DNA from 4 places in the Streptomyces sp. NPDC006339 genome. Region 1 is predicted to be linked to each of the others. Evidence: riboswitches for the same ligand, from Rfam matches in the RefSeq annotation. Region 1 holds a riboswitch; each other region holds the start of a gene.

Region 1 (7,007 bases):
TGCGCGCGGCGGTCCGCTGGTACGCCCCGACCGGTCAGGCCAAGGGCTGGCGGCTGTGGATCGAGAGCTGGGCGGCGGCGCTGCGCGAACCGGCGCTGCGCGAGGTCGCCGGCGCGCTGGACCGGGCCTGGAAGGCGGAACTGGCCTCGGTGATCGCGGAGGGCGTGGCGGCCGGCGAGTTCGCGTGCGCCGACCCCTCCGCCGCGGCCTGGCGGCTCACCGCGTTCCTGGACGGCCTCGCCGTCCAGATGACCTCGTACCCCGGCGCCCTCCCCCGGGCCACGATGCTGGAGTGGGCGGACGCGGCGCTCGCCCGGGAGCTCGGGCTGCCGTCGGTGGCCCGCGCCGGGCGGGCACGGGGACCGCGGGGTCAGAGCAGCTCGTAGACCGCGGTGACCGTGACGTGCTCCTCGATCTCGCCCGGTGCGAGCGGCACGCCCTCGCCGCCGTCGGCGGACGCGCTCGGGACGACTCCGGTGGCGGGGCGCACGCTCTCGCCCTCCGTGAGGGAGACCAGCCGCCCCAGCCGGTGCCCGCTCAGCCGGGCGTGCTGGGCGGCCTTGTCGTAGGCGTCGCGGTAGGCGGCCTCGCGGGCCCTGGAGCGCAGCGCGGTGGGGTCGGCCACGTCGAACACGACGCCGTTGACCCGGCCGGTGTCCCCGACGGCCTCGTTGACGGCGCCGACGATCTGTCCGGTCCTGTCGAGGTCGCGGACCTTCACGGCGAAGCCCTGGCCGGCCTGGTAGCCGGTCACCTTGCTCTCTCCGCCGCCGCTCTGGGCGTAGACCGGTGACAGGGACAGGCTCTCGGTGCGGATGTCGCGGTCGGCGACGCCCTGCTCCCGCAGCACGGCGAGCAGCGACTCGGCGGCCTTGCTCTGGGCCGCCATCGCCTCCTTGGCGGTCGTGCGGGTCACCTCGACGCCGATCGAGACCACGGCCAGGTCGGGCGCGGTGGCGGCCCGGCCGCTGCCGTTGACCGTGACGGTGGCCGGCGTGGTCTGCCGTACGGCGGCGGGCCGCGCGGCGCCGCCGGGGGCGGCGGCGAGGGCGGGGGCGGCGGCCCCGAGGAACAGCCCGCCGAGGACGGCGCCGACGGCGAACGCCCGTGCGGAACGCGCGGCGAGGGGCGTGCCGAAGCAGTGGGCGGGGCGGTCGCCGGGAGCTCCGGCGGGGGTTTCGCGGAGGTTCCCGGCGGCTCCGGCGGGGGTTTCGCGGAGGTTCCCGGCGGCTCCGGCGGGATGACGGGACGTCATGGGCGGTCCTTTCGGCGGAGGTCGCCATGACGGTCGCCATGGCGGGTGCCGTTGCCCGGCGCGCACATCCCACCAGCCGCCGCCCGCCGCGCCCCCGCGCCACTCCTGGGCGGGCCGATCCTTCACCTCTCCGTACCAGGGACCGGCGACGCACCCGCCGGTCCCCGCCCGCACCCGCCCGCACCGGCCGGCACCCCACCGGGCCCGGCACCCCACAAGACGCGGTTACAGCGGCAGAAGGTCCGGGCGCTTGGCCGCCACGTGGTCGCCGGAGCTCTCGCCGCGCAGGCGCCGCCCGATCCAGGGGACCAGGTACTCCTTCGCCCAGTGGATGTCGTCCTTGCGGACCTCCAGCGTGCCGCGCACCGGCAGCGGCGGCCAGGGCTGCTCCGGATCGGCCGGCACGGGCAGGCCGAGCACCTGGGCGGCGCGCATCGCGACCCGGGTGTGGCCCTCGGGCGACAGGTGGAGCCGGTCCTCGTCCCAGGCGCGGCGGTCCTGGACCGACCTGAGCGACCACAGGTCGAGGACGGGGCAGCCGTAGCGGTCGGCGATGGCGCGGACGTGCCCGTTGTACGTGGCGATCTTCCCGCGCAGGTGCTTGAGGAGGGGCACGTCGCGGGTGTCGAAGCCGGTCGTCACCATGACGGTGCCGACGGCGGACGTCAGGTCGGCGACGGCGCGCTCGAAGCGCTCGGCGACGTCGTCGGGGTCGGTGCCGGGGCGGATGATGTCGTTGCCGCCGGCGCAGAAGGTCACGAGGTCCGGGGCGAGTTCCTTCGCCCGCGGGACCTGTTCCACGACGATCTGGTCGAGAAGGCGTCCCCGTACCGCCAGGTTGGCGTAGCGGAAGGCATCGTGCTCCGGCAGTCGGTCGGCGAGGAGGACCGCGAACCGGTCCGCCCAGCCGACGAAGGTCCCGTCGGGCCCGGGGTCTCCGACGCCCTCGGTGAAGCTGTCACCGATCGCCGCGTACGACCCGAATGCGTTCATGTCTCTTGATGTCGAATCGTCTGCCACGGGAGCACATCATTCCCCTCCGGGTGTGACCTACGCGACCGTAAGGAGGGGTTGACGCAGGGTGACATATGCCACCGATAAAGATTGTCCCAAGCCGGAATACGCCAGGGGCCCGGCACGTGGTGTGCCGGGCCCTGGCGGACGTCGTGTCGGACGTGGTGTCGAACGGGGCGTCAGATGCCCACGCCGTGCTGGCGGAGGTAGGCCAGCGGGTCGATGTCGGAGCCGTAGCCCGGACCGGTGCGGATCTCGAAGTGCAGGTGCGGGCCGGAGGAGTTGCCGGTCGAGCCGGAGAGGCCGATCTGCTGGCCGCCGCTCACGGACTGGCCGGCGGAGACGGACAGCGAGGAGAGGTGGGCGTACTGCGAGTAGGTGCCGTCGGCGTGCCGGATGACGACCTCGTTGCCGTAGGCGCCGCTCCAGCCGGCGGAGTGGACGGTGCCGGCGCCGACGGCGCGGACGGTGGTGCCGGAGGAGGCGATGAAGTCGACGCCGGTGTGGTAGCCGGAGGACCACATCGAGCCGGAGGCGCGGTACGGGGTGGAGACGCCGCCGCCGACGGGGGCGACCCAGCCGGAGGAGGACGAGGAGGCCGACGACGAAGAGGAGGACGAGGAGGCCGACGTGGACGCCGAGGCGGAGGAGCCCGTGTCCGAGGAGCGCTCGCTGGCGCGCGAGGCGCGCTGCTGGTCGCCGGAGGACTTCGCCGCGCTCTTGGGCTTGGGCGCGGCCTTGGCGGGAGCCTTGGGCGCGGCGGCCGGGGCCTTGGCGGTGGACTTGGCGCCGAGGGTCAGCTCCATGCCGGGAAGGATGAGCGAGGGGTCGTCGCCGACCACCTGGCGGTTGTCGCGGTAGAGCTTCTGCCAGCCGCCGGCGAGGCGGTGCTCGGCGGCGATCTTGGACAGGTAGTCGCCGCGCACGACGGTGTACGTCGTGGGGGCGGCCTTCTTGCCTGCGGTCGCCGCGGCCGGGGCCTGGGCGGGGGTCGCGGCGGCGACGGCCTGCTGCGGGGCGGCGGCCGGGGCGGCCTTCTCGGCGGCGTGCGCGCCGGTCGCGCCGATGAGCGGGAGGGCCACGACGGCGCCTCCGGCGCCGGCGGCCACGAACCCGCGGGTGATCGGGTTGGCCTTGGGACGGCGGTGCTTACCCTTGGCGGGCATGGCGAATTCCTCTCCGTCGCCTGCGAGGTGAGCTGTCGGGTTCGGACTGGAGATGTCCGGCCGCGTGGTCGCGCGGCTTCACCCCGAGCCGTCCTTCGTCGAGGGATCGGCGTTGTACCTGGGTCCCCCGCTCCTGCCTTCTACGGGTGGGTGCGGATTCCGGGCGGTGGCAGGATTCGGCGGTCCGTCCGGATTGAGCGCGACGCTAGACGAGGGGGGTCGGCGGGAACAAGCCACCGTTTTCGCCAGGCCCGTGATTCCCCGAAATCCGCCCGGAATTCCGGTCACCCTCCGTCGATGACGGGCCCTCGATTTCCCTTTCCAGAAGGGAATTTGGAAAAGACGATCAGCAACGGTCCGTCACCTCTATGACGCTGCTCACGCCCGGTTCCTCATCTCCCCTGCAATCAGGGCGCGTTATATCTAAACCCTCAATTCGGACAGAACACCCATTCCTGCCCGAGGGGGTGCGCAGGGGGTTCCTGACCTGGATGATTGCCCCGGGAACCGATCTCGAGACCAGGAGCAACCGTGACGCAAGCGACGACCGAGCCCGAGCTCACCGGCGTACGCAACTTCCGCGATGTGGGCGGACTGCCGACCGTGGACGGCCGGACCGTGCGCCCCGGACGGCTCTTCCGCAGCGGCCACCTGGCGCACGCCACCGCCGAGGACGCCGCCTTCCTCGCCGGCCTGGGCCTGCACACGGTCTTCGACTTCCGCAACGAGGCCGACCGGCGCGTGGAGGGGCCGGACGTCGAGCTCCCGGGCGTGCGGAACGTGAACATACCCCTGAGCGACCCGGCCGACGGCAAGGAGTTCTGGGCGCTCGTCCGCTCCGGCGACCTGGCGCAGTTGCGCGAACTGCTCGGCGACGGCAAGGCCGCGGCCCGGATGTCCGCTTCGTACCGGAAGATGATGGTCGAGCGGACCGCCGAGCACAGCCGGATCCTGCACGAGATGGCCTCGGACAGCGTGCCCGCGCTGATGCACTGCGCCGCGGGCAAGGACCGGGCCGGGCTGTCGATCGCGGTCTCGCTGCTGGCCGTCGGCGTCGAGCGCGACGCGATCGAGGAGGACTACCTCAAGTCGAACGCGCCGCACCGCCGCTACAAGGTGCAGCGCAGCTCCACCGCCCCGGACGGCATGTCGCCGGAGGTGATGGAGCTGCTGAGCCCGCTGTTCGACGCGCGGGCGGAGTATCTGCGGGCCGCCTTCGAGACGATCGACGCGACCTGGGGATCGGTGGACGCCTACCTGACCGAGGGGCTGCGGCTCACCCCGGAGACCCGGGAGCTGCTCCGCGAGCGGCTGCTCGACGGGTCGTGAGCGCGGCTACTGGTTCTGGCCGCCCAGCATGAAGAGCAGATAGAGGAAGCCGGCGAAGAGGTGCCCCGCCACCAGATAGGCGAAGAGGCGGAGCACCAGCCCCTTGGGGAACTTTCCGGCGCCGCGCTCCTCGCCGGTGACCGGTACGGACTTCTCGGGCATAGCGGTACCTTTCGGGGTGTCAGCGGCGGTGCGGAGTGCCGTCGCCGAGGCACAGCTCGGCGGCGGGGCTCTGCATCAGGGTGTGGACGAACAGCAGCTCGGCCCCCGCTCGGGTGGCGGCGCCGATCCGGTGCGGGGTGAGCGAGTCGAAGTGCGCGCTGTCCCCGGGGTCGAGGACGTGGACCGCCTCGCCGAGCGCGAGCCGCACCCGGCCCTCCAGGACGTGGATCCACTCCTCGCCGGGATGGACCCGCACGAGGTCCGCGCGGGTGGCGTGGGGCACGTGCACGCGCAGGCACTGCATCGCGCGTCCGGCGCCGCCGGCCTGGCGGTAGACCCAGCCGTCGGCCTCGACCGGTTCGGAGCGCCCGCCGCGGACGACCGGATCGCGCTCGGGCGGGGCCTCGCCCAGCAGCTCGGACACCGTCGTACCGTAGATACGGGCCAGGGCGAGCAGCATCGGCAGCGAGGGCTGCCGGTTCCCCGTCTCCAGGCGGGACAGGTGGGCCGGCGAGAGACCGGCCCGCCGGGCGGCGGCCTCCAGGGTCAGCCCGCGGCGGCGGCGCAGCTCCCGCAGCCTCGGGGCGACGTCGGGCAGCGCGTCGGGGGCGGCGCGGGCGTCGGGGTCCGGGGCGCTGTCCCCGGGGACGTGGTCCATGGGTCCATTGCGCCAGGATCATGCCTCTGAGGCAACTTTCTTGCCTCAGAGGCAAAACCCTGCGCGCCCGGGCCGCACCTCAGGGGGCGCTAGCGCTGGGCGACGGCCTGCTTGACCAGCGTCTTCCCGAAGTCCCACATCAGACCGCCACCACCGTGGGCGTCGTCCATGACCGCCGTGAAGGCGGTCACGAAGCGGTCCACGTCCGCCTCGTCGATGATCAGCGGCGGGATCAGCTTGATGACCTCCAGATGGTCGCCCGACACCTGGGTCAGGATGCGGTGGCGCTGGAGCAGCGGCACCACGACCATCTGCGCGAAGAGTCCCTTGCGGGCGGCCTGGAGCATCGTCCAGCGGCTGCGCAGGCCCAGCGAGGACGGCCGGCCGAACTCGATGCCGATCATCAGTCCGCGGCCGCGGATCTCGTGCAGCAGCTCGTAGCGCGGGACCAGCTCCCGCAGCCGGCCGGCCAGCAGGTCGCCGATCCGGCGGACGTGCGCCACCGTGCCCTCGGACTCCATCACCGAGAGCACGGCCAGCCCGGCCGCCATTGCCTGCGCGTTCGAGCCGAAGCTGGCCGAGTGGACGAGCACCCGGTCCATCGACGAGTAGACCTTCTTGAAGATCCAGTCCTTGCCGAGGGTGGCGCCGACCGGCACATAGCCGCCGGAGAGCGCCTTGGCGACGCAGACCAGGTCCGGTTCGACGCCGTCCTCGTGCTGGTACGCGTAGAAGTCGCCGGTCCGGCCGAGGCCGGTCTGCACCTCGTCGGCGATCAGCAGCGCGCCGTGCCGGTGGAGGAGCTCCTGGGCGGCGCGCAGGAAGCCGGGCGGTGCCTCGTGGACGCCCTTGCCCTGGATGGGCTCGACGACGAAGGCGGCCACGTCGCCCCGGGCCAGTTCCCGCTCCAGGGCGTCGAGGTCGCCGAGCTCGATCGCGGTGTCGGGCAGCAGCGGGGCGAAGCCGTCCCGGAAGCCCTTCTCCCCGTTGACGGACAGCGAGCCCGTGGTCAGGCCGTGGAAGGCGTGCGCGCAGTAGACGACCCTGGTCCGGCCGGTGGCGTACCGGGCGAACTTGAGGGCGGTTTCCACGGCCTCGGTGCCGCTGTTGCCGAAGAACACCCGGTCCAGGTGGGGGCTGTGGGTGAGCAGCTTCTCGGCGAGCAGGCCGGGCAGCGGCTGGCAGTCGAACCGGGTCAGGTCGGCGAGCTGGGCGTCGAGGACGTCGTGCAGCGCCTTGCGGACCACGGGGTGGTGGCGGCCGAGGCCCATGACGCCGAAGCCGGCGAGCATGTCCAGGTAGTCGGCGCCGTCGGCGTCCCAGAAGTGCGCGCCCTCGGCCCGCTCGTACACCTTGTCGAAGCCGAGGGTGTGCAGCATGCGCGGGAGCTGGTGGTTGAGGTGCCGGGCGTGCAGCTCGTAGC
Region 2 (7,007 bases), on a different contig from region 1:
CAGCCCGCACGGCGGCTGGCAGCAGGCCCGGAGGGACCGGGTGGCCGAGCTGCTGCTCGCGCTGCCCGGGGCCTGGTGGCCCGACCAGTACGGGAACCCCGACAACCCGGAGGCGTACGCCGGGCTCGCGGCCGAGCTCGCCGGTCAGCTCGACCGGATCGACGTGCTGGTCTGCGCGGTGGGCACCGGCGGGCACTCGGCCGGCATCTCCCGCGCCCTGCGCGCCACCAGCAGCCCCGCCCTGGAACTCGTCGGGGTGGACTCGATCGACTCCACCGTCTTCGGGCTGCCGGCCGGCCCGCGTCTGATGCGCGGGCTCGGCTCCTCCATCCACCCGGCGAACGTCGACCACGGCGCCTTCGACGAGGTCCACTGGGTGGGGCCGGCGGAGGCGGTACGGGCGGCCCGCCGGCTGGCCGCCCGGCAGTTCGCGACCGGCGGCTGGAGCGTCGGCGCGGTCGCGCTGGTGGCCGGCTGGCTGGCCCGTACCCGGCCGCGCGGCACCCGGATCGCGGCGGTCTTCCCGGACGGGCCGCAGCGCTATTTCGACACCGTCTTCAACGACGAGTTCTGCGCGGCGCACGGACTGCTCGACGGGCCCGTACGGGAGGAGCCGGCGGCGTACGCGCCCGGCGAGCCGGTCCGCGGCTGGACCCGCCGGGTCCTCGACCGGCCCGGGCAGGCCCGCCCCGCCCGGGCCGACGTCGGCGGGACTGCCCCCGCCCGGACCGATGCTGGCGGGACTGCCCCCGCCCGGTCCGACGCCGGCCAGGCCCGCTCCTCCCAGGTCCGCCCCGCCCGGTCCGATGCCGCCGCCCAGGTCAGCCCCGCCCGGTCCGGTGCCGCCGCCCAGGCCCGCTCCATCCGGTCCGGCGCCGCGCCGATCCGCTCCTCCCAGGCCGGCGCGGTCGGGGCCCGCTCCTCCCAGGGCGGCGACCGGTGAACCTCTGGCGCCAGACCCGCGGCTTCGACCCGACCGTCCGTCTCCTCTTCCTCAACCAGCTCACCATCAACCTCGGCTTCTACATGCTGATGCCGTACCTCGCCGCGCATCTGGCCGACGGCCTCGGCATGGCGGCCTGGGCGGTCGGGCTCGTGCTGGGCGCCAGGAACCTGTCCCAGCAGGGCATGTTCCTGGTCGGCGGGGCGCTCGCCGACCGGCTCGGCTTCAAGCCGCTGATCGTCGCCGGCTGCGCGCTGCGGACCCTGGGCTTCGGGGCGCTCGCCTTCGCCCAGTCGCTGCCCGCGCTGCTCGCCGCCTCGCTCGCGACGGGGCTTGCGGGGGCGCTGTTCAACCCGGCGGTGCGGGCCTTTCTCGCGGCCGAGGCGGGGGAGCGGCGGCGCGTGGAGGCGTTCGCCCTGTTCAACGCGTACTACCAGGCGGGCATCCTCCTTGGACCGCTGATCGGGGTGGCCCTGACAGGGGTGTCGTTCCGGCTGACGTGCACGGTCGCGGCCGTCCTGTTCGCCGCGCTCACCCTCGTACAACTGCGGCATCTGCCGGTGCGCCGGTCCTCGGCGGCCGCGGACACCGCCGGGGAAGGGCGGAAGGGGCAGTTCCGTACGGTGCTCGGCAACCGCACGTTCTGGCTGTTCTCGCTGGCCATGACCGGCTCGTACGTGCTGTCCTTCCAGGTCTATCTGGCGCTGCCGCTCGCCGCCGGCGGTACGGCGGCGACCACGGCCCTGTTCGTGGTCTCGGCGCTGGTGGCGCTGGCCGGGCAGTTGCGGATCACCGCCTGGTGCAAGGCCCGGCTGTCGCGCGAGCGCTGTCTGGTGCTCGGACTCGCCCTGATGGGCGGCGCCTTCCTCGTCCCGGCGGGGCTGGGGCGTTCGCTGGTGGGGCTGCTGCTGTGCGCGGCGGTGCTGGCGGTCGCGAACGCGGTGCTCTACCCGTACGAGATGGACACGGTCGTCGCGCTGTCCGGGGGCCGCTGGGTGGCCACCCACTACGGGCTCTACAACACCGTCTGCGGGGTGGGCATCACCCTGGGGAACCTGGGGACGGGCGCCCTGCTCGACCTGACCGGCCGGTCGGCGGCGCCCTGGCTGGTGCTGTGCGCGGTCGGTCTCGGGTGCGCGGGGGCGATGGCGCTGCTGGCCCGGGGCGGACGGCTGGCCGAGCCGCCGCCCGTACGCCAACCGGCCGAGGAGGAGTCGCCGAGCCGCGCGGCCTGACGGCACCCTGGACAGGGCGCGGGTCCGTCCGGGGCCGGGCGGCGAGCCAGAGGACAGTCCAGACCAGTCCAGAGGACACGCCGAAGGGCAGTCCAGACGGCAGCCCGGGCGGCGGCAGTGCCGGCGCTGGTCCAGGCGGCGGTGCAGTCCAGGCGGCGGTGCAGGCGGGAGAGCACAGGTGGCGCGAGCAGCGGTGCGGCGCGGGCGGGGCCTCTCCGGTGGCCGCCGCGCCCGTCCGGCCCCGGGTCCGGCCTCCGGTCGGGCCGCCGACGCGTCCTCCTCCGGGGGCCGTGGGGCCTCGTCCGGTGTGCCCTCCGGCTCCGGCTCCTCCTCCGGTGCGGTGCGCGCAGGGTCCGGCGGTCCGTCGCCCGGCCCGTACCGCGGCGCCCGGCGTTTTCTGCGCGCGCTCCCTCCGCTGGTGATCGTGGGCGGGATCGTCTTCGACGCGTCGACCCCGCCCCAGTACACGGCGGCGCCGATGTTCTCGGCGGCGCCGCTGATCGCGGCCCCCTTCTTCTCCACACTCACGACGCTGCTCACGGGCATCGCCGCCGTCCTCGCCAGCGTCGGTCTGCACGTCTACAACGGGACGGTGGCGGAGATCCCCTCCCTGACCGAGAGTCTGACGGTCGCCACGGTCTCGGGCCTCGCGGTGCTGATCAGCCGGGTGGTGCGGCGCAGCGGCGAGCGGCTGGCCTCGGCGCGGGTGATCGCGGAGACGGCGCAGAAGGCGGTGCTGCCCACGCCCGCCGAGCGGATCGGGGGGCTGCAGATCGCCGCCCGGTACGAGGCGGCGCAGGCGGACGCGTTCATCGGCGGCGACCTGTTCGCGGTGCAGGACACCCCGCACGGGGTGCGGCTGGTGGTCGGCGACGTGCGGGGGAAGGGGCTCGACGCGGTGGAGGCCGTGGCCGTGGTGATCGGTGCCTTCCGCGAGGCGGCCGAGCAGGAGGCGACCCTCGAAGGGGTGGCGGCGCGGCTCGAGCGGGCGCTGGCCCGGGAGGGCACCCGGCGCGACGGTCTCGACGCGTTCGAGGGGTTCACCACGGCGGTGCTCGCGGAGATCCCGGGCGGTGACCGGGTGGTGCGGGTGGTCAACCGGGGCCATCCCGAGCCGCTGCTGCTGCGGGCGGACGGGGGTGTGGAGGTGCTGCGGCCCAGCGAGGCCGCGCTGCCGCTGGGGATGGGGGAACTGGCGGTGTGGCCGGACCGGGCCGACGAGTCGCCGTATCCGCCGGGTGCGACGCTGCTGTTCTACACGGACGGCCTGTCGGAGGCGCGGGACGCGGCGGGGGTCTTCTACGACCCGGGGGAGCGGCTCGCGGGGTGGATCTTCCCGGGGCCCGAGGAGCTGCTCGACGCGGTGGTGGCGGATGTGCGGCGGCACACGGGCGGGGGCACCACGGACGACATGGCGCTGCTCGCGGTGAGCCGTCCGGCGGTGGGGCAGCCGGAGCGGCGGCGGACGATGCCGGTGGTGCCGCCGGCCGACCGGGCGGTGGGTCCGCGCCGTGACGCGGGTGGTGACGCGGGTGGTGACGGGGCGCGGTGACAGGGCGCGGTACCAGGGCGTGGTGACAGGGCGTGGTGACGAGGTGTCGCTCCGATAACAATTGACGTAACGTCAGATACGGGGTTTGGTCCTGACGCCGTTCTGAAGGGAGGTCAACTCGGGCTTTTCCCTACCAATTCAGCTAATGATCAAGCGGAACGGCTTGGAATCGGGAGGCCACGTCTATTAACGTTCGATAACGCAGCGCGGTCGTCCCAGCCGTCGCAAGAGACGGCACCGTGCGCACGCGCCGAATCCCGTAAGGGAACCGGGGAACCACCACTTGGGGTGAATCGGGCCCCACCGCACTCGTGCGGCACCGCCCGTAGGAGACCTTCCTGCTCCGAACCCGTCAGCTAACCCGGTAGGCGAGAAGGAAGGAAAGGAGAGCGCCTCCGTGGCCTCCAACACCCCTGCTCCGCATACCCCCTTCGATTACTTCGACACCTCGGGGGCGTCGAGCGCCGCCGGCGCGGACGGGGAGGAGTGGAACCCCACCGAGGACTCCCTGCGGGACCGGGGCCGTGCCGGCGGGCGCCACCGGGTCGTCAAGCAGCGCTCCAACTTCGCCCGCTCCTCCACCGTGCTCGGCGTCGGCGTCATCGCCGCGGTCGGCGCCGGCGGTCTGGCCACCGCCCAGGAGAGGCCGCCGGTCTCCATAGCGCTGCCGGACGTCGACCTGCCCGACGCCTCCGAACTGCCCGGCATCGGCGAGCTGATCGGCGCGGACGGCAAGGGGGCCGAGGGGGCCGAGGGGGCCGAGGGCTCGGGAGGGTCCGGGGGTTCCGACGTCGTCGCGGCCGGGCACCAGGCCCAGCCGCTCACCGCCTTCACGCTCGCCGGCACCGACCAGGCTTCCGGCACCGAGGCGTCCGAGGCCCGGACGCAGACCGACGCGGGCGAGGCGCTGCGCGCCCGCATCCTCCAGCAGGCCGAGCAGCAGCAGGCCGCCGCGGACGCCGCCGAGAAGGCGGCCGCGGAGAAGGCCGCCGCGGAGAAGGCGGCGGCCGAGGCCGAGACCCAGGCGAAGGCCGCGGAGCAGGCGGCCGCCGAGGCGAAGAAGAAGGCCGAGGAGGAGGCCGCGGCGAAGGCCGAGGCCGAGCGCCTGGCCAAGCTCGCCGCCAGCTACGCCCTGCCGACCTCCTCGTACACGCTCACCTCGACCTACGGCGAGTCCGGCTCCATGTGGTCCTCCGGCTACCACACCGGCCTGGACTTCGCGGCCCCCACCGGCACCCCAGTCAAGGCCGTCCACAGCGGCACCGTGAAGTCGGCGGGATGGTCCGGCTCGTACGGCTACCGGGTCGTCCTGGAGCTCCAGGACGGCACCGAGATCTGGTACGCGCACCTGTCGTCGATGACGGTGAGCGCGGGTCAGTCGGTCGGCACCGGCGAGACCATCGGCCGCGTCGGCGCCACCGGCAACGTCACCGGGCCCCACCTCCACCTGGAGGTCCACACCCCGTCCGGCGACGGCATCGACCCGGCGGCCTGGCTCCGCTCCAAGGGCCTGACCGTCTAGTCCGGCCTGGCCGGAATACGCCCGGCGACCTCGGGGGTTGACCGACTCATGACCACTCTTCGCCGGCTGGGCACGTCCGATCTCCACGTCTTCCCGCTCGCCCTCGGGGGCAACGTCTTCGGCTGGAGCGCCGATGAGGCGCAGTCCTTCGCCGTCCTCGACGCCTACGCCGCCGCGGGCGGCAACTTCGTCGACACCGCCGACGTCTACTCCGCGTGGGCCGAGGGCAACGAGGGCGGCGAGTCGGAGACCGTCATCGGCCGCTGGCTCGCCTCGCGCGGCAACCGCTCCGACGTCCTCGTCGCCACCAAGGTCGGCGCCCACCCCCAGTACAAGGGGCTGAGCGCCACGACCGTCAAGGCGGCTGCCGAGGAGTCGCTGCGCCGTCTCGGCACCGACTACATCGACCTCTACTACACGCACTTCGACGACGAGTCCGTGCCCGTCGAGGAGATCGTCACCGCCCTCGACCAGCTCGTGAAGGACGGCAAGGTGCGGGCCGTCGCCGCCTCCAACATCTCCCCCGAGCGGCTGCGCGCCTCCCTCGACTTCGCCGAGGCCGAGGGCCTGGCCCGCTATGTCGCCCTTCAGCCGCAGTACAACCTGGTGTCCCGGGACACCTACGAGGGCCCGCTGCTGGAGACCGTCGAACGGGCCGGGCTCGCCGCCGTGCCGTACTTCGGACTCGCCTCCGGCTTCCTCACCGGCAAGTACCGGCCGGGCGGCGCCGTCAGCAGCGTCCGCGCCGGCAGTGCCGCCAAGCACCTGGAGACCGAGCGCGGCCGGAAGGTGCTGGCCGCCCTCGACGCGGTCGCCGAGGCCCACGACGCCGAGCTCGCGAGCGTCGCCCTGGCCTGGCTGGCCTCCCGCCCGACCGTCGTCGCCCCGATCGCCTCGGCCCGCACGGTCGAGCAGCTCCCCGCCCTCGTGGCCTCCGCCGAGCTGCGCCTGACGGACGCGGAGCTCGCCACGCTGACGAAGGCGTCGGAGGGCCAGGCTGGGCCGGACGCCTGAGCCGGACGGTGAGCCGGACGGCTGAGTCGGACGCCTGGGCCGGACGCCTGGGCCGGACGCCTGGGCTGGACGCCCGCGCCCGATCAGCTCCGGTACGGGTTGTAGCCGCCGTAGTCCAGATACTGCGGCGGCACCCACACCCGGCCGGTGACCCGGGCCGCGTGGGTCAGCGCGGGCGAGGCGACCTGGCGGCGCTGCCACAGATGGTGCAGCAGCTCCTGCTCGCGGGCCGTGAAGTCCGGCGCCGCCTGTCCGCGACGGGCCCGGTGGCGCAGGAACGCCAGGGTCGTCGCGAACGCCTCGTACTCGCCGACGGCCTGCGCGCCCGGCTTGCCGAAGCTGCGGGCGGCGAAACCCCGGGCGAGGGCGCGGGCCCGCATCGAGGAGAGCGCCAGCGGCTCGTCGTGGGCGAGCCAGCCGGCCGTCGCGTAGGCCGGGAGCTCCCCGGATATCGTGCGCAGCTCCTGCTGCCGGCTCCATATCGCGAGCCAGGTGAGCAGCGCAAACACCGGCACCATGAACATCCCGTAGACCAGGACGAACGCCAGCGGGTGGAAGGTCGCCGAGCCGTTCCACAGGGCGTGCATGCCCATGGCCAGGAGCAGTCCGCCCAGCGGCAGCAGCACCAGGCGGGTGCGGCGGGCCCTGGCGGTGACCGGCAGCAGGGCGGCGAAGCCGAAGCCGAGGCCGGTGAGCGAGGTGAACAGCGGGTGCGCGAACGGGGACATGATGATCCGGACG
Region 3 (7,007 bases), on a different contig from region 1:
CGGGCACGGTGGTGGACCTGGCCTTCGCCGACGAGCGGTCGGTCGTGCAGACCCGGTTCGCCACCACCTGCCTGGCGCTGCTGCGCGGCCGGCTCGGCCTCGCCCCCGCCGACCTGCCCGAGCAGGCGGAACGGGCCCTCGACGCCGAGCTGCCCCAAGGCGCCCTCGACGCGGGCCAGTTCACCTTCCTCGGCACCGGCTGGACGATCGGCCTGGCGAACGAGGCCGCGCTGAAGCTGCGCGAGGCGGCCAACGCGTGGACCGAGTCGTACGCGGCGATGGAGTACCGGCACGGGCCCATCAGCATCACCGGGCCGAACAGCCTCGTCTGGTTCTTCGGCGAGCCGCCCGCCGGGCTGCCCGCGCAGGTCCGCGCGACCGGGGCGGCCCTGTCCCACGCGGAGCTCGACCCGATGGCCGACCTCGTCCGGGCGCAGCGACTCGCGGTGGCCCTCGCCGAGCGCCGGGGCCTCGACCCCGACCGACCGCAGGGGCTCACCCGCTCGGTGGTCCTGGACGACGCCCCGGCCGGCTCCCCGGCCCCCGCCCCGGCCGGGTCGTGACGGTGCGGCGGGCCCGCGGCCGGCGTCCGCTCCCCCACCACCGCCCCGCTGACTGAGGAGAGTTCCCATGCCGCTGGTAGGAACCGGCGCCGTCGTCACGCCCGCCGCCCGCGCCGGGCACGGCGTCGGCGCGTTCAACGTCGTCCAACTGGAACACGCCGAGGCCGTCGTCGCCGGCGCCGCCGAGGCCGGTTCACCGGTCGTCCTGCAGATCAGCGAGAACGCCGTCCGCTATCACGGCGCGCTGGCCCCGCTGGCCGCCGCCGTGCTGGCCATCGCCGAGGCCGCGCCCGTGCCGGTCGCCGTCCACCTGGACCACGCGACCGACGCCGGTCTCGTCGCCCAGGCCGTCGAACTCGGCTTCTCCTCCGTGATGTTCGACGCCTCCGCGCTGGACTACGCCGACAACGTACGCGCCACGGCGCGGGTCGTCGCCCGCTGTCACGCCGCCGGCGTCTGGGTGGAGGCCGAGCTCGGCGAGGTCGGCGGCAAGGACGGCGTACACGCGCCGGGCGCGCGGACGTCGCCGGACGAGGCCCTCGCGTTCGTCACGGCCACCGGCGTGGACGCGCTGGCGGTGGCCGTCGGCACCTCCCACACGATGCTGACCCGCGACGCCGTGCTCGACTTCGCCCTGATCCGCGCCCTGCGCGCGGCCGTGCCCGTCCCGCTCGTCCTGCACGGTTCCTCCGGCGTGGCCGACGCGCATCTGACCCGGGCGGTCGACCACGGCATGACCAAGATCAACATAGCCACGCATCTCAACCACGTCTTCACCACCGCCGTCCGGCAGGCGCTCGCCGAGAACCCGGCCCTCGTCGACACCCGGCGCTATCTCGCCCCCGGCCGCACCGCCATGGGCCGCGAGGTCGCCCGTCTGCTCGCGGTGCTCAACGCCCCGGTCGTGCGGCCGGCGGACGCGCCGGTACGGTGAGGAGTCCCGGTCCGGCGCGGGCGAAGGGAGCAGTACGGCCATGGGTGACCTCCTCCTGATCCGCCACGGCCGGACGGAGTGGAGCGCCACCGGACGGCACACCGGCCGCACCGATCTGCCGCTCACCCCGGACGGCGAGGCCGAGGCGCGTGCCCTCGCCCCGTTCTTCGCGGGGCGCTCCCTCTCCTTCGTCCTCACCAGTCCGCTGCGTCGGGCCCGGGACACGGCGGAACTGGCCGGGCTGCGGGGCGCGGCGACGGACGAGGACCTGGCCGAGTGGGACTACGGCGGGTACGAGGGCCTGACCACGGCCCGGATCCGCGAGACCCGGCCGGACTGGTCGCTGTGGCGCGACGGCGTTCCGCCGCACCCGGACGGTCGGCCGGGAGAGACCGCCGAGGACGTGGGCCACCGGGCCGACCGCGTGCTGCGCCGGATCGCCCCCCTGCTCGCGGGCTCGGCCCAGGACGGCGTCGTGGTCGCCCACGGTCATCTGCTGCGGGTGCTCACCGCCCGCTACCTCGGTCTTCCGCCCGCCGAAGGGCGGCTCTTCCTGCTGAGGACGGCGACCGTGGGACGCCTGTCGACGGAGCACGGCCTTCCCGTCGTCGCCGGCTGGAACCAGCAACCCGTCGGAGAGCGGGCGCCTGGGGCGGAGCGTCGGAGCGGGGCGGAGCGTCGGGGTGGGGCGGAGCGTCGGGGTGCGGAATGAGCGTGGTGGACCGGAAGGAGCGAGCCTCATGCGTACCTCCGAGGTGATCGACAGGCTGCTGGACGCGCACGGGCGCACCTACGCCGACGAGGCCGGGATCACCCTGCGCGACAAACCCGCCCCGCTCTACCAACTGCTGGTCCTCACCGTCCTGTGCTCCGCCCGGATCAGCGCCGGGACGGCCACGGCGGCAGCGCGGGAGCTGTTCGCGGACGGTCTGCGCACGCCCAGAGCCATGGCGGACTCCGCCCGGCGAAAGCGTGTGGAAGCGCTCGGCCGGGCGCACTACGTCCGGTACGACGAGAGCACCGCGACGGCGCTCGGCGAGGGCGCCGAGCTGGTCCTCGACCGCTTCCGGGGCGATCTACGCGGACTGCGGGAGGAGGCCGGAGGGGACCTGGACGCGCTGCGCTCGCTGCTGCGGGAGGTGCCCAGGATCGGGCCGGTCGGCGCCGACATCTTCTGCCGCGAGGCGCAGGCCGTGTGGCCGGAGCTGCGGCCGTTCTTCGACCGGCGTTCACTCGCCGCCGCGGAGTCCCTCGGACTGCCCCGCACTCCGGCCGGTCTCGCCCGCCTCGTGCCACCGGAGGAACTGGCCAGGCTGGCGGCCGCCCTGGTGCGTGCGGGCCTGGCCGGCGGGTCCGCGCGGAAGCCGCGGGCCGACGCCTGAGACCGGAACGCCCGGGTTTGACCGCACGGCAATCGGCTAGACGCGGAGTCAAGGACGACACACGGACTCCGGGCGGCGACGTCCTGGACCGGTGGTCGTCTCGCACCGAACGCCACTCCGAAGGAGGGGTCATGAGCATGACGAGCGGTTCGCCCCGCACGGTCGAGCCCGAGGACGACATCCTGGAGCAACTGCTGGAGCAGCACGACCGGATCCGGCAGCTCTTCGCCGAGACGCTCGACTCGGAGGGCGACGCCAAGCAGCAGTGCTTCGACGAGCTGCGCGCGCTGCTCGCCGTACACGAGAGTGCCGAGGAGATGATCCTGCGGCCCGTCGCCAAGCGGGTGGCCGGCAAGGAAGAGGCCGAGGCGCGCAACGAGGAGGAGTCCCAGGCCAACAAGGAACTGGCCGAGCTGGAGGGGCTCGACGTCCACAGCGCCGAGTTCGACGCCCGGCTCAGGGCCTTCCAGAGCGCCGTGGAGGACCACGCGCGGCACGAGGAGCAGGAGGAGTTCCCGAGCATCCGCGCGGAGTGCGACATCGACGACCGCCGTTCCATGGGGCGCCGGCTGCGCGCGGTCGAGCGCATGGCCCCCACCCATCCGCACCCCAGGACCGCCGGCTCGACGGCCGCCCAGTGGACCGTCGGCCCGTTCGCGGCGATGCTCGACCGGGCCAAGGACGCGCTGCGTCGCGGCTGACCGGGAGGCCGTCATGGTGACACCTGTCGCGGTGGCCCGCGGCCAGGGGCTCTTCAACCTCGTCGGCGGCCTCTGGCCGCTGGTGTCGCTGAGGACCTTCGAGCGGGTCTACGGCCGCAAGACGGACGACTGGCTCCAGAAGACCTCGGCCGGCCTGCTGGCCGCCGCCGGGATCGGGATGCTGCGCGCGGCGAACACCCCCGAGGGCATGCGCGACGCCCGGCGTACGGGCGTGGGAACCGCCCTCACCTTCCTGCTCGTGGACCTCGTCTACGTACCCCGCGGGCGGATCAGCCCCGCCTATCTCATGGACGCGGCGAAGGAGACGGCCTGGCTCGTGGCGTGGTGGAAGGCCGGCCGCCTGGCCCGCCGGTGAGGCAGTCGCGCCGACGCGACGGGCCGCGCCCGCCAGGAGGCGGGCGCGGCCCGTCGCGTCGGACGCTCGGCTCAGTAGGCGCCGAAGACGTTGTCGATGGAGCCGTAGCGGTCGGCCGCGTAGTTGCAGGCGGCGGTGATGTTGGCGACGGGGTCGTACGGGTCGAAGGGCATGCCCGCCACGTGGTAGGCGCGGAAGGTGGGGTCGATGACCTGGAGCAGGCCCTTGGAGGGGGTGCCGGCGGCGGCGTTGGAGTCCCAGTTGTTGATGGCCAGCGGGTTGCCGGAGGACTCCCGCATGATGTTGCGGTAGATGCCGTCGTAGGTGCCGGGAATGCCGTTGCGGGCCATGACGTCGAGGGACTCGCGGATCCAGCCGTCGAGGTTGTTCGCGTAGGAGGCGGACTTCGCCGGGGCCGCCGCCTGGACGGCCGAGGCGGGGCGGGCGGCCGCGGCGCCCTGGCTGGAGGAGCTCTTCGCGGCCGTGCGCTGGGCCGGGGCGGCCTTGGTCCTGGTCGTCTTGGCCTGCTTGCGCGGGGACTCGGCGCGCGGCGCGGACGTCGCGTCGACGGTGAGCTTCAGGCCGGGCCGGATGAGGCTCGGATTGCCGCCGACGGCGGCCCGGTTGTCCTGGTAGAGCTTCTTCCAGCCGCCCCGCACCGCATACGCGTGAGCGATCTTGGAAAGCGAGTCGCCGCGGACGACGGAATACTTCACCGGCCCGGTTTTCGCGACCACGTGAACGGTCGCGACCTTTTCGACTGCGACGGAAGGCGTTCCCTGCGGCGTGACCGCTCCCGCGCCGGTCGCTCCGGCGAGCGGGAGGGCGAGTGCGGCACTGCCCGTGAGGCCGGCGGCGGCGATGCCACGGGCGAGCGGGGTGTTCTTGGGACGGCGGTGCTTCCCGTGTCCACGCATGGCGAGTTCCTCTCCTTCGCCTGCGAGGTGAGCTGTCGGGTTCGGGCAGGAGATGCCCGGCCGCGGCGGGCGCGGCTTCACCCCGAGCCGTGGCCGAAGGATCGGACACGGCGGAGAACCTGGGTCCCCCGCTCCTGCCGGGAAGGGTCGTGGGTGCGATGCCGGACGGTGGCAGGACTCGGCGTTTCCGTCCGGTTGACGCGTGACCGTATGCGAAGAAGAAGGACGAGAACAAGACGGGAATTAATCAAAGCAAATAGATCTCGGTGGCCGAAGAAAAGGATCATTCCGACCTCTCGCCAGCGGTTTCCCAATCCTTTTCCACAGCCGCGCACTTGACGTCCCGCCAGGCCCGCGCGCACCGCTCCTCCCGTGATTCAGATCACCCGGCTCATCACGTCGTCCTTTCAGTGGTGAAATACAGCCCTTGCGGGATTCCGCTCGCCATTCCGGTATTGCAGATGAATAAGCCGACATCGTCCGATTTGCCCGCGCGGTCAGCCCGCGCTCACGGCGGCGGCAGCGCGTAGCGTGGGAGATGTCGGAAGGTCCTCGGACGGCACGGCGCCGTCCCGGGGCCCCGGCGGATGACCATGGACCGTTCGCGCGCCCGTTCCCGCAGGGCCCGCCGGGTCGTCGCGACCCTCGCGGCCGTCGTCGCCACGGTCGTCGCCGTGCTCCTCGGCTGTGCCCCCGCCCCCGACCGGGGCGCCGCCGAGACGACAGCCGCCCCTGCTCCCCCACCGCGGGCCGCGCCCACGACCCCGCCCTCTCCCACCCCGACCCCCACGCCCGCCCCGGCACCTGCCGCCCGGCCACGGCCCGCCGACCTGGACATCCCGTCGATCGGCGTACGGGACCTGCGGGTCGTGCCGTACGAGGGGAAGACCGACGACCGCGCCGGCACCCGCATCCAGGACCGGGGCGTCGCCGCGAGCCCGTACGGGAAGCGGGGCGGCGTGGGTCCGGGGGACACCGGCAACTACCAGGTGACGGCGCACCGCCTCTCGGCGGGCGGGCCGCTGCGCGACCTGCCGGCCGTCGAGGTGGGCGACCGGGTGTTCGTGACGGCGGGCCGCGAGGTGTACGAGTACCGGATCACCGAGACCCGTACGACGTCCTTCCGCTCGGCCCGCTCGCTCGCCGAGCAGCGCGCCGCCGTCCCCGGTTCGCCCGGCGAGAAGCCCACCCGCGCGATGATCACGCTCTCCACCTGCGCGACGCCGGAGGACGACGCGGCCGGAAACTTCTGGCGGGACGCGCAGGGCAACCCGGAGCACCGTATCGACAAGATCGGCGTCCTGGTCGCGGTCCGCCCCGCGTGACGCGCGCCCGCGCGGGCTGCGCCGACTCCGCCCACTCCGCCCACTGCGCCCACGACCTACGACGGGCCGCCCTCGTCGCCCGGGTCCCCGCCCGTTTCCTCCGCGTCCGGTCCGTCCGGGCCGCTGTCGGCGGCGGGCTCGTCAGAGCCGGGGTCGGGGCCGTCATCCGGGGCGGCATCCGGGCCGGCGTACGCCGCTCCGAGCGCCTCACCGGTCCCCTCCTCGTCCCCGTCGGTCATCGGCATCAGCCCGATGCACTCGGCGTCGATCTGGTCGGCGATCTCCATGAGTCCGGTCGCCAGGGACAGGACCGTCGCGGGGTCGTGGTCCTCGTAGCCCTGGTCGGTGGCCTGCAGCCAGCCCGCGGCGACCTGGCGCAGCAGCCCGGTCATCTGGTCGGCGGGGACCAGGAGGTGGCCGTCGGCGAGGACGATGAAGGACGTGGGCGCGTTCACGAGGCGACCTCCGGACGGACGACGAGGACCGGGCACGAGGCGTGAGCCACCCTTGGCCCGCCGACGGAGCGGAACAGCGGGTCGGCCAGGCCGCCACGGCCCCGGCCGCCCATGACCGCCCGACTGCCCATGATCGGACGGGCACTGCGTGCGCCGGTGTCGTTCATGGCCGCGCCCTCCTGCTCCGGTCCGGTGCCGGCGGTTCGGGCCTGGGGGCCGGCGGCGGTGCCGGACGCGGGGCCTCCGGGTCGGGCGGGAAGGGTCGGGTCGGCGGGGCGGGGTGCGGATCGGTCGGGTCGCGGGGGAAGGGCTGGGTGGGCGGCCCCGTCGTCGGATGTGCCGTGGGCAGGGTGT
Region 4 (7,007 bases), on a different contig from region 1:
CGCGCCCAGGCCCAGTTGGAGCGCGAGTGGCTGGACCGGCTCGGCACGGTCGCCGGCCGCGCCGACGAACTGTGCCGGTACGCGGTGCTGTTCGGCGACCCGCAGCTCGCCCTGACGGCCGTGAACCGGGTCCTCGACGTCACCGCCGAGGAGGTGCGGGAGGTCGCCGCGGCCCGGCTGCGCCCGGACAACCGCGCCGTCCTGGTCTACGAGCCGGTGGCCGGCGAACAGAGCGACAGCGACGAGGAAGAGGGAGCGGACCAGTGACCGACGCTGCCGCGTCTTTGACGAGCATGACCTTCCACCCGCAGCCCCGGCCGGGCGAGGCCAAGCCCTGGGCGTTCCCCGCCCCGGAGCGCGGCGCGCTCGACAACGGCCTGACCGTGCTGCGCTGCCACCGCCCCGGCCAGCAGGTGGTGGCCGTCGAGATCTTCCTCGACGCCCCGCTGGACGCCGAGCCCGAGGGCCTGGACGGCGTCGCCACGATCATGGCGCGGGCGCTTTCCGAAGGCACCGACCAGCACAGCGCGGAGGAGTTCGCCGCCGAGCTGGAGCGCTGCGGCGCCACCCTCGACGCGCACGCCGACCACCCCGGCGTACGCGTCTCCCTGGAGGTCCCGGTCTCCCGGCTGCCCAAGGCGCTCGGCCTGCTCTCCGAGGCCCTGATCGCCCCGGCCTTCGCCGAGACCGAGATCGAGCGTCTGGTGCGCAACCGCCTCGACGAGATCCCCCACGAGACGGCCAACCCGGCCCGCCGGGCCGCCAAGCAGCTCTCCAAGGAGCTGTTCCCGGCCTCCGCCCGGATGTCCCGGCCCCGCCAGGGCACCGAGGAGACCGTCGGCGCGATCGACGCCGCCGCCGTCCGCGGCTTCTTCGACGCCCACGTCCGGCCGGCCGCGGCCACCGCCGTGGTCGTCGGCGACCTCACCGGCGTCGACCTGGACAAGGTGCTTGACGAGACGCTCGGCGCCTGGACCGGCGCTCCGGCCGCGCCCCGCCCCATGCCGCCCATCACGGCCGACGACACCGGCCGGGTCGTCATCGTGGACCGCCCCGGCGCCGTCCAGACGCAACTGCTCATCGGCCGCGTCGGCGCCGACCGCCATGACCGCGTCTGGCCGGCCCAGGTGCTCGGCACGTACTGCCTCGGCGGCACCCTCACCTCCCGCCTGGACCGCGTCCTGCGCGAGGAGAAGGGATACACGTACGGCGTGCGGGCCTTCGGCCAGGTGCTGCGGTCCGACGGCAAGGGCAACGGCGCCTCGATGCTCGCCATCAGCGGCTCGGTCGACACGCCCAACACCGGCCCGGCGCTCGAGGACCTCTGGAAGGTGCTGCGCACCCTCGCCGCCGAGGGTCTGACCGACGCCGAGCGGGACGTGGCGGTGCAGAACCTGGTGGGCGTCGCCCCGCTCAAGTACGAGACGGCCGCCTCCGTCGCGGGCACGCTCGCCGACCAGGTCGAGCAGCACCTCCCGGACGACTACCAGGCCCGGTTGTACGCGCGGCTGGCCGAGACGGGCACCGTCGAGGCGACCGCGGCCGTGGTCAACGCCTTCCCGGTGGACCGGCTCGTGACCGTGCTCGTCGGTGACGCGTCGAAGATCGCGGAGCCGGTGCGGGCGCTCGGCATCGGTGAAGTGACCGTCGTCACCGGCTGATTGAGCCGACGTCACGGACGACGAAGGACCCCGGCGACCTGGTTCGCCGGGGTCCTGTCGTATGTCCGTATTGTCGTCAAGGATGCCTGAATGCCCTGTGGCATGTCTTACAAACACCCGAGTCTGTTTGCCGATCGACTGAAGATCGGCCTAGCGTCGACCCGGCTGTCCGGCCGTTGCACCACGCCGCATCCGCGGCAACGGACAGTCATCGCCGAGTCCCCGTAAGGCGCGAGCCTGGGGAGCCGGGGACCCGCACGCAGTCCCTGGGGTGAATCGGACGCCTTCGCTCCGCGCGGAGGGGCCCGTAGGAGACCTTCCTGCTCCGAACCCGTCAGCTAACCCGGTAGGCGAGAGGGAAGGAAAGGATCAGCCACTACATGGCGTTCACCCGTGCCACCGGGAAGCATCGTGGTCCGAGCCGCATGGCGCGCCGCAACGCCGGCCTCGTCGGCGTGGCGACCCTCGCCACCACCGGCGTCATCGGCACCCTCGCCTCCCCGGCGTTCGCCGCCGACACGGAGGAACCCTCTCCCGAGGACACCGGCCTCACCCAGGTGATCACCGAGGAGTCCCTCGCCGAGCGGGTCGACGCCCAGGCCGCTGCGCAGGAGAAGGAAGCCTACGAGGCCGCCGCCCGCGCCAAGGCCGCCGCCGAGGCGAAGCGCAAGGCCGAGGCCCGCGCCAAGGAGGTCCGCGCCGCCAAGGAGCGCGCCGCCCGCGAGGCCGAGCGCAAGCGCCTGAACTCCTTCCAGCTCCCCGTCGCCGGCACGTACGTGTCCACCGGCTACAAGACCGGTGGCTCGCTCTGGTCCTCCGGCAGCCACTCCGGCATCGACTTCCACGCCTCCTACGGCAGCAAGGTCGTCTCCGTCGGCTCCGGCACCGTCGTCGAGGCCGGCTGGGGCGGCGCGTACGGCAACAACATCGTCATCCGGATGCACGACGGCACGTACACCCAGTACGGCCACCTCTCCGCGATCAGCGTCTACGTCGGCCAGAAGGTCACCCCCGGCGAGCAGATCGGCATCTCCGGCTCCTCCGGCAACTCCACCGGCCCGCACCTCCACTTCGAGGCGCGCACCAGCGCCGAGTACGGCTCGGACATCAACCCCCTCTCCTACCTCCGCGCCCGCGGCGTCGACGTCTGACCCGACGGACCCCGCTCACGCGACGGGAAAAGGCCCCGGCTCCTGCGAGCCGGGGCCTTTTCGTTCCCCGAATTGCCGGGCGGCATCGGAAATTCCGGCGTCCTGCAATAGAGTCGCCGGACAAGCGCCGCTCGAATGGGGTTTCGCGCGGATCACAGGGGAGGTCGGACATGCGCATTCCCGCGCACTCGGTATGCACGGCGATCCGGGACGACATCGTCTCCGGGGTGTTCGAGCGGGGCGCCCGGCTGACGGAGGAGCAGCTCGCCCGCCGCTACGGGGTCTCCCGGGTCCCGGTCCGCGAGGCCCTGCGCACGCTGGAGTCCGAGGGCTTCGTCGTCACCCGCCGCCACGCCGGCGCCCAGGTCGCCGAGCCCACCGAGCAGGAGGCGGCCGATCTGCTCGAGATGCGGTCGCTGCTGGAACCGCTGGGCGCCGCCCGGGCCGCCCAGCGGCGCACCGACGCCCACCTCAAGGTGCTGCGCGGCCTGGTCAGGCTGGGCCAGGAGCGGGCCAGGCGGGGCCGGGGCGAGGACCTGGCCGCGCTCGGCGGCTGGTTCCACGAGACCCTGGCGCAGGCATCCGGGAGCCCGCAGCTCACGGCGCTGCTCACCCAACTGCGGCACAAGATCGCCTGGATGTACGTGGTCGAGCCGGCCGATCGGCCCGTGGAGGCGTGGGCCGAGCGCGGGGCGATCGTCGACGCCGTGGCGCGCGGGGACGCCGAACGGGCCCGGGCCCTGACCGCGCTGCACGTGGAGCACGCGCTGCCGCTGCACCGGCTGAAACGGCCGGAGCGGGCGCCTGTGAGGGTTTCGCAACATGTCGTCAACATCGCGGGCCGGCGGAATTAACACGGGCGCCGTATATAAAGGGTGGGGGAATTCCGGGGCGCTGTTCATGCTGCCCGAATTCCGGTGCCCGCCGAATTCCGCGCACAAAAGAAGCCGGGCCCGACGGAATTCCGTCGGGCCCGGCTTCTTGTCGAACCGTCGTCGGGGAGGAGACGGGTCAGACGGTCTCGGGGAGCTCCTCGAGACCCTCGGCGACCAGCTTCGCCAGGCGGTCGAGCGCGGCCTCGGCGCCGTCGGCGTCCGAGGCGAGCACGATCTCCTCGCCGCCCTGGGCACCCAGGCCGAGCACCGCGAGCATGGACGCGGCGTTGACCGGGTTGCCGTCGGCCTTGGCGATCGTCACGGGGACGCCGGCGGCCGTGGCGGCACGGACGAAGATGGAGGCGGGGCGGGCGTGCAGGCCCTCGGCCCAGCCGACGTTGACGCGGCGCTCAGCCATGGTGGTTGCCCTTCAACTTTCAGCGGTTGTCTAGACCAGTCTCTCACGGGTGGCGACATGCTCTCGTACCGACCTGCGGCCCCGGCGGGACGGCCGTTCGGCCTTCCCTACCTTGCCCGCAGCGCACCCGCCGCGCGACCGGTGCTCCCGTCACGACCGGTGCCGCTGTCGTACCCCCGCCGTACGCTTGCCCCATGCAGAGCGCGTCCGAACAGTCGCAGCAGCCGGAACACGCGTATCCCGACCACTGGGAAGCGGACGTGGTCCTCCGGGACGGCGGCACCGCGCGCATCAGGCCCATCACCACCGACGACGCCGACCGGCTGGTCAGCTTCTACGAGCAGGTGTCGGACGAGTCGAAGTACTACCGCTTCTTCGCGCCCTACCCGCGCCTCTCCGCCAAGGACGTCCACCGCTTCACCCACCACGACTTCGTGGACCGGGTGGGACTCGCGGCGACCGTCGGCGGCGAGTTCATCGCCACCGTGCGCTACGACCGCATCAACGACCAGGGGCGCCCCGCCTCCGCGCCCGCCGACGAGGCCGAGGTCGCCTTCCTCGTCCAGGACGCCCACCAGGGCCGCGGCGTCGCCTCCGCCCTGCTCGAACACATCGCGGCCGTCGCCCGCGAGCGCGGGATCCGGCGGTTCGCCGCCGAGGTGCTGCCCGCCAACAACAAGATGATCAAGGTCTTCACGGACGCCGGCTACACCCAGAAGCGCAGCTTCGAGGACGGGGCCGTCCGCCTCCACCTCGACCTGGAGCCCACCGACCGCTCCCTCGCCGTCCAGCGCGCCCGCGAACAGCGCGCCGAGGCGCGTTCGGTGCAGCGGCTCCTCGCCCCCGGCTCCGTCGCCGTGATCGGAGCCGGCCGCGCCCCCGGCGGCGTCGGCCGGACCGTGCTGCGCAACCTCCTCGCCTCCGGCTACACCGGCCGCGTCCACGCGGTGAACGCCGCCCTGGAGGAGGGGCCGCACCACATGGAGGGCGTCCCCGCCTTCCGCTCCGTCGCCGACATCGGCGAACCCGTCGACCTCGCCGTCGTCGCCGTCCCCGCAGAGCGCGTCCCCGAAGCCGTCGCCGACTGCGGCGAGCACGGCGTGCGCGGCCTGGTCGTGCTCTCCGCCGGATACGCGGAGAGCGGCGCCGAGGGCCGCGAGCGCCAGCGCGCCCTGGTGCGCCAGGCCCGCTCGTACGGGATGCGGATCATCGGGCCCAACGCCTTCGGGATCATCAATACGGCCGAGTCCGTCCGGCTGAACGCCTCGCTCGCCCCCCAGATGCCGGCCGCCGGGCGGATCGGGCTCTTCACCCAGTCCGGCGCCATCGGCATCGCGCTCCTCGCCGGGCTGCACCGGCGCGGCGCCGGGCTCTCCTCCTTCCTCTCGGCCGGCAACCGCGCCGACGTCTCCGGCAACGACCTCCTCCAGCACTGGTACGACGACCCCGCGACCGACGTCGTCCTCCTCTACCTGGAGTCGATCGGCAACCCCCGCAAATTCACCCGGCTCGCCCGCCGGACGGCCGCCGTCAAGCCCGTCGTGGTGGTCAAGGGCGCCCGGCACAGCGGCAGCGCCCCGCCCGGCCACCGCGTCCCGGTCACCCGCATCCCGCACGCCACGGTCTCCGTCCTGCTGCGGCAGGCCGGCGTCATCCGGGTCGACACCGTCACCGAACTCGTCGACGCGGGCCTCCTCCTCGCCGACCAGCCCCTGCCGGCGGGCCCCCGGGTCGCCATCCTCGGCAACTCCGAGTCCCTCGGCCTGCTCACCTACGACGCCTGCCTCACCGAGGGCCTGCGCCCGCTGCGGCCCCTCGACCTCACCACCGGCGCCACCCCCGCCGACTTCCGCGCCGCGCTCACGGCCGCCCTCGCCGACGACACCTGCGACGCCGTGGTCGTCACCGCCATCCCCTGGGTCGGCGAGAACGGCGCCACCGAGTCCGGCGACGGCGAGGTCCTCGCCGCGGCTCTCCGCTCCGCCGTCGCCGCCGCTCCCGGCCCCGCCAAGCCGGTCGTCGTCGTCCACGTCGAGATGGGCGCCCTCGCCGAGGCCCTGTCCGCGGCCACTCGCACCCGCCCCGCCGGCCCGCCCGCCCCCGCGCCCGCTCCGGCCCCCGCCACCGAGGCCCGGGCGGACGAGCCGGCCGGACCCGACGACGCCGCCGACCGGACCCCCACCCGCGGCCCCATCCCCGCCTACCCCGCCGCCGAGCGGGCCGTCCGCGCCCTGGCCGAGGCCGTCCGCTACGCCCAGTGGCGCCGCCAGACCGCCGCCGACCCCGGCCGGGTCCCGGAATTCGAGCACATCGACGAGACCGGCGCCGCCGCGCTCATCGACCGGATCCTCGGCGAGCCCACCACCGACACGCGCGGCGTCACCCTCGGCGCCGAGGACGCCCGCGCCCTGCTCGGGCGGTACGGGATCGAGGTCCTGCCCACGCTGCCCGCGCCCACCCCCGACGACGCCGTCCGGGCCGCCGCCCGCCTCGGCCTCCCCGTCGCCCTCAAGACCACGGCCCCCCACCTGCGCCACCGCCCCGACCTCGGCGGCGTACGCCTCGACCTCGCCACCGAGGAGCAACTGCGCACGGCCTACGCCGAGCTCACCGAGACCCTCGGCAAACCGGAGGAGCTCCAGCCGGTCGTCCAGGCCATGGTGCCGCGCGGCGTCGACACGGTCGTCCGCGCCGCCATCGACCCCGCCGTCGGCGCCGTGCTCTCCTTCGGCCTCGCCGGAGCCGCCTCCGAGCTCCTCGGCGACATGTCCCACCGGCTCGTCCCGGCCACCGACCGGGACGCCGCCGACCTCGTCCGCTCCATCCGCACCGCCCCCCTCCTCTTCGGCTGGCGCGGCTCCGCCCCCGTCGACACCCCGGCCCTCGAAGAGCTGCTGCTGCG

What was found. Region 1 has a riboswitch for cyclic di-AMP ahead of ABZ135_RS06425 (LysM peptidoglycan-binding domain-containing M23 family metallopeptidase). Riboswitches for the same ligand answer to the same signal wherever they lie in the genome.
Region 2: another riboswitch for cyclic di-AMP. It lies ahead of ABZ135_RS34445 (M23 family metallopeptidase); the one in region 1 lies ahead of ABZ135_RS06425 (LysM peptidoglycan-binding domain-containing M23 family metallopeptidase).
Region 3: another riboswitch for cyclic di-AMP. It lies ahead of ABZ135_RS36785 (LysM peptidoglycan-binding domain-containing protein); the one in region 1 lies ahead of ABZ135_RS06425 (LysM peptidoglycan-binding domain-containing M23 family metallopeptidase).
Region 4: another riboswitch for cyclic di-AMP. It lies ahead of ABZ135_RS03530 (M23 family metallopeptidase); the one in region 1 lies ahead of ABZ135_RS06425 (LysM peptidoglycan-binding domain-containing M23 family metallopeptidase).

The regions. Positions count from the first base shown of each region.
Region 1 covers NZ_JBEXQW010000006.1:46,924-53,930, forward strand. Annotated here, with positions in the region: gene ABZ135_RS06410 (TetR/AcrR family transcriptional regulator) at 1-386, shown strand, start outside; gene ABZ135_RS06415 (SIMPL domain-containing protein) at 371-1,255, opposite strand; gene ABZ135_RS06420 (SGNH/GDSL hydrolase family protein) at 1,481-2,248, opposite strand; gene ABZ135_RS06425 (LysM peptidoglycan-binding domain-containing M23 family metallopeptidase) at 2,449-3,435, opposite strand; cyclic di-AMP (ydaO/yuaA leader) riboswitch at 3,440-3,611, opposite strand; gene ABZ135_RS06430 (tyrosine-protein phosphatase) at 3,967-4,764, shown strand; gene ABZ135_RS06435 (DUF6126 family protein) at 4,771-4,926, opposite strand; gene ABZ135_RS06440 (XRE family transcriptional regulator) at 4,946-5,584, opposite strand; gene ABZ135_RS06445 (aspartate aminotransferase family protein) at 5,674-7,007, opposite strand, start outside.
Region 2 covers NZ_JBEXQW010000064.1:15,899-22,905, forward strand. Annotated here, with positions in the region: gene ABZ135_RS34430 (pyridoxal-phosphate dependent enzyme) at 1-943, shown strand, start outside; gene ABZ135_RS34435 (MFS transporter) at 940-2,178, shown strand; gene ABZ135_RS34440 (PP2C family protein-serine/threonine phosphatase) at 2,519-3,730, shown strand; cyclic di-AMP (ydaO/yuaA leader) riboswitch at 3,969-4,116, shown strand; gene ABZ135_RS34445 (M23 family metallopeptidase) at 4,128-5,252, shown strand; gene ABZ135_RS34450 (aldo/keto reductase) at 5,301-6,266, shown strand; gene ABZ135_RS34455 (PrsW family intramembrane metalloprotease) at 6,350-7,007, opposite strand, start outside.
Region 3 covers NZ_JBEXQW010000079.1:2,571-9,577, forward strand. Annotated here, with positions in the region: gene ABZ135_RS36755 (sugar isomerase) at 1-563, shown strand, start outside; gene ABZ135_RS36760 (class II fructose-bisphosphate aldolase) at 631-1,497, shown strand; gene ABZ135_RS36765 (histidine phosphatase family protein) at 1,538-2,209, shown strand; gene ABZ135_RS36770 (endonuclease) at 2,238-2,879, shown strand; gene ABZ135_RS36775 (hemerythrin domain-containing protein) at 3,011-3,580, shown strand; gene ABZ135_RS36780 (hypothetical protein) at 3,594-3,956, shown strand; gene ABZ135_RS36785 (LysM peptidoglycan-binding domain-containing protein) at 4,028-4,873, opposite strand; cyclic di-AMP (ydaO/yuaA leader) riboswitch at 4,878-5,033, opposite strand; gene ABZ135_RS36790 (class E sortase) at 5,467-6,198, shown strand; gene ABZ135_RS36795 (DUF6213 family protein) at 6,255-6,653, opposite strand; gene ABZ135_RS36800 (universal stress protein) at 6,650-6,820, opposite strand.
Region 4 covers NZ_JBEXQW010000003.1:155,438-162,444, reverse strand. Annotated here, with positions in the region: gene ABZ135_RS03540 (pitrilysin family protein) at 1-267, shown strand, start outside; gene ABZ135_RS03535 (pitrilysin family protein) at 294-1,661, shown strand; cyclic di-AMP (ydaO/yuaA leader) riboswitch at 1,864-2,029, shown strand; gene ABZ135_RS03530 (M23 family metallopeptidase) at 2,042-2,812, shown strand; gene ABZ135_RS03525 (GntR family transcriptional regulator) at 2,983-3,666, shown strand; gene ABZ135_RS03520 (HPr family phosphocarrier protein) at 3,824-4,105, opposite strand; gene ABZ135_RS03515 (GNAT family N-acetyltransferase) at 4,300-7,007, shown strand, end outside.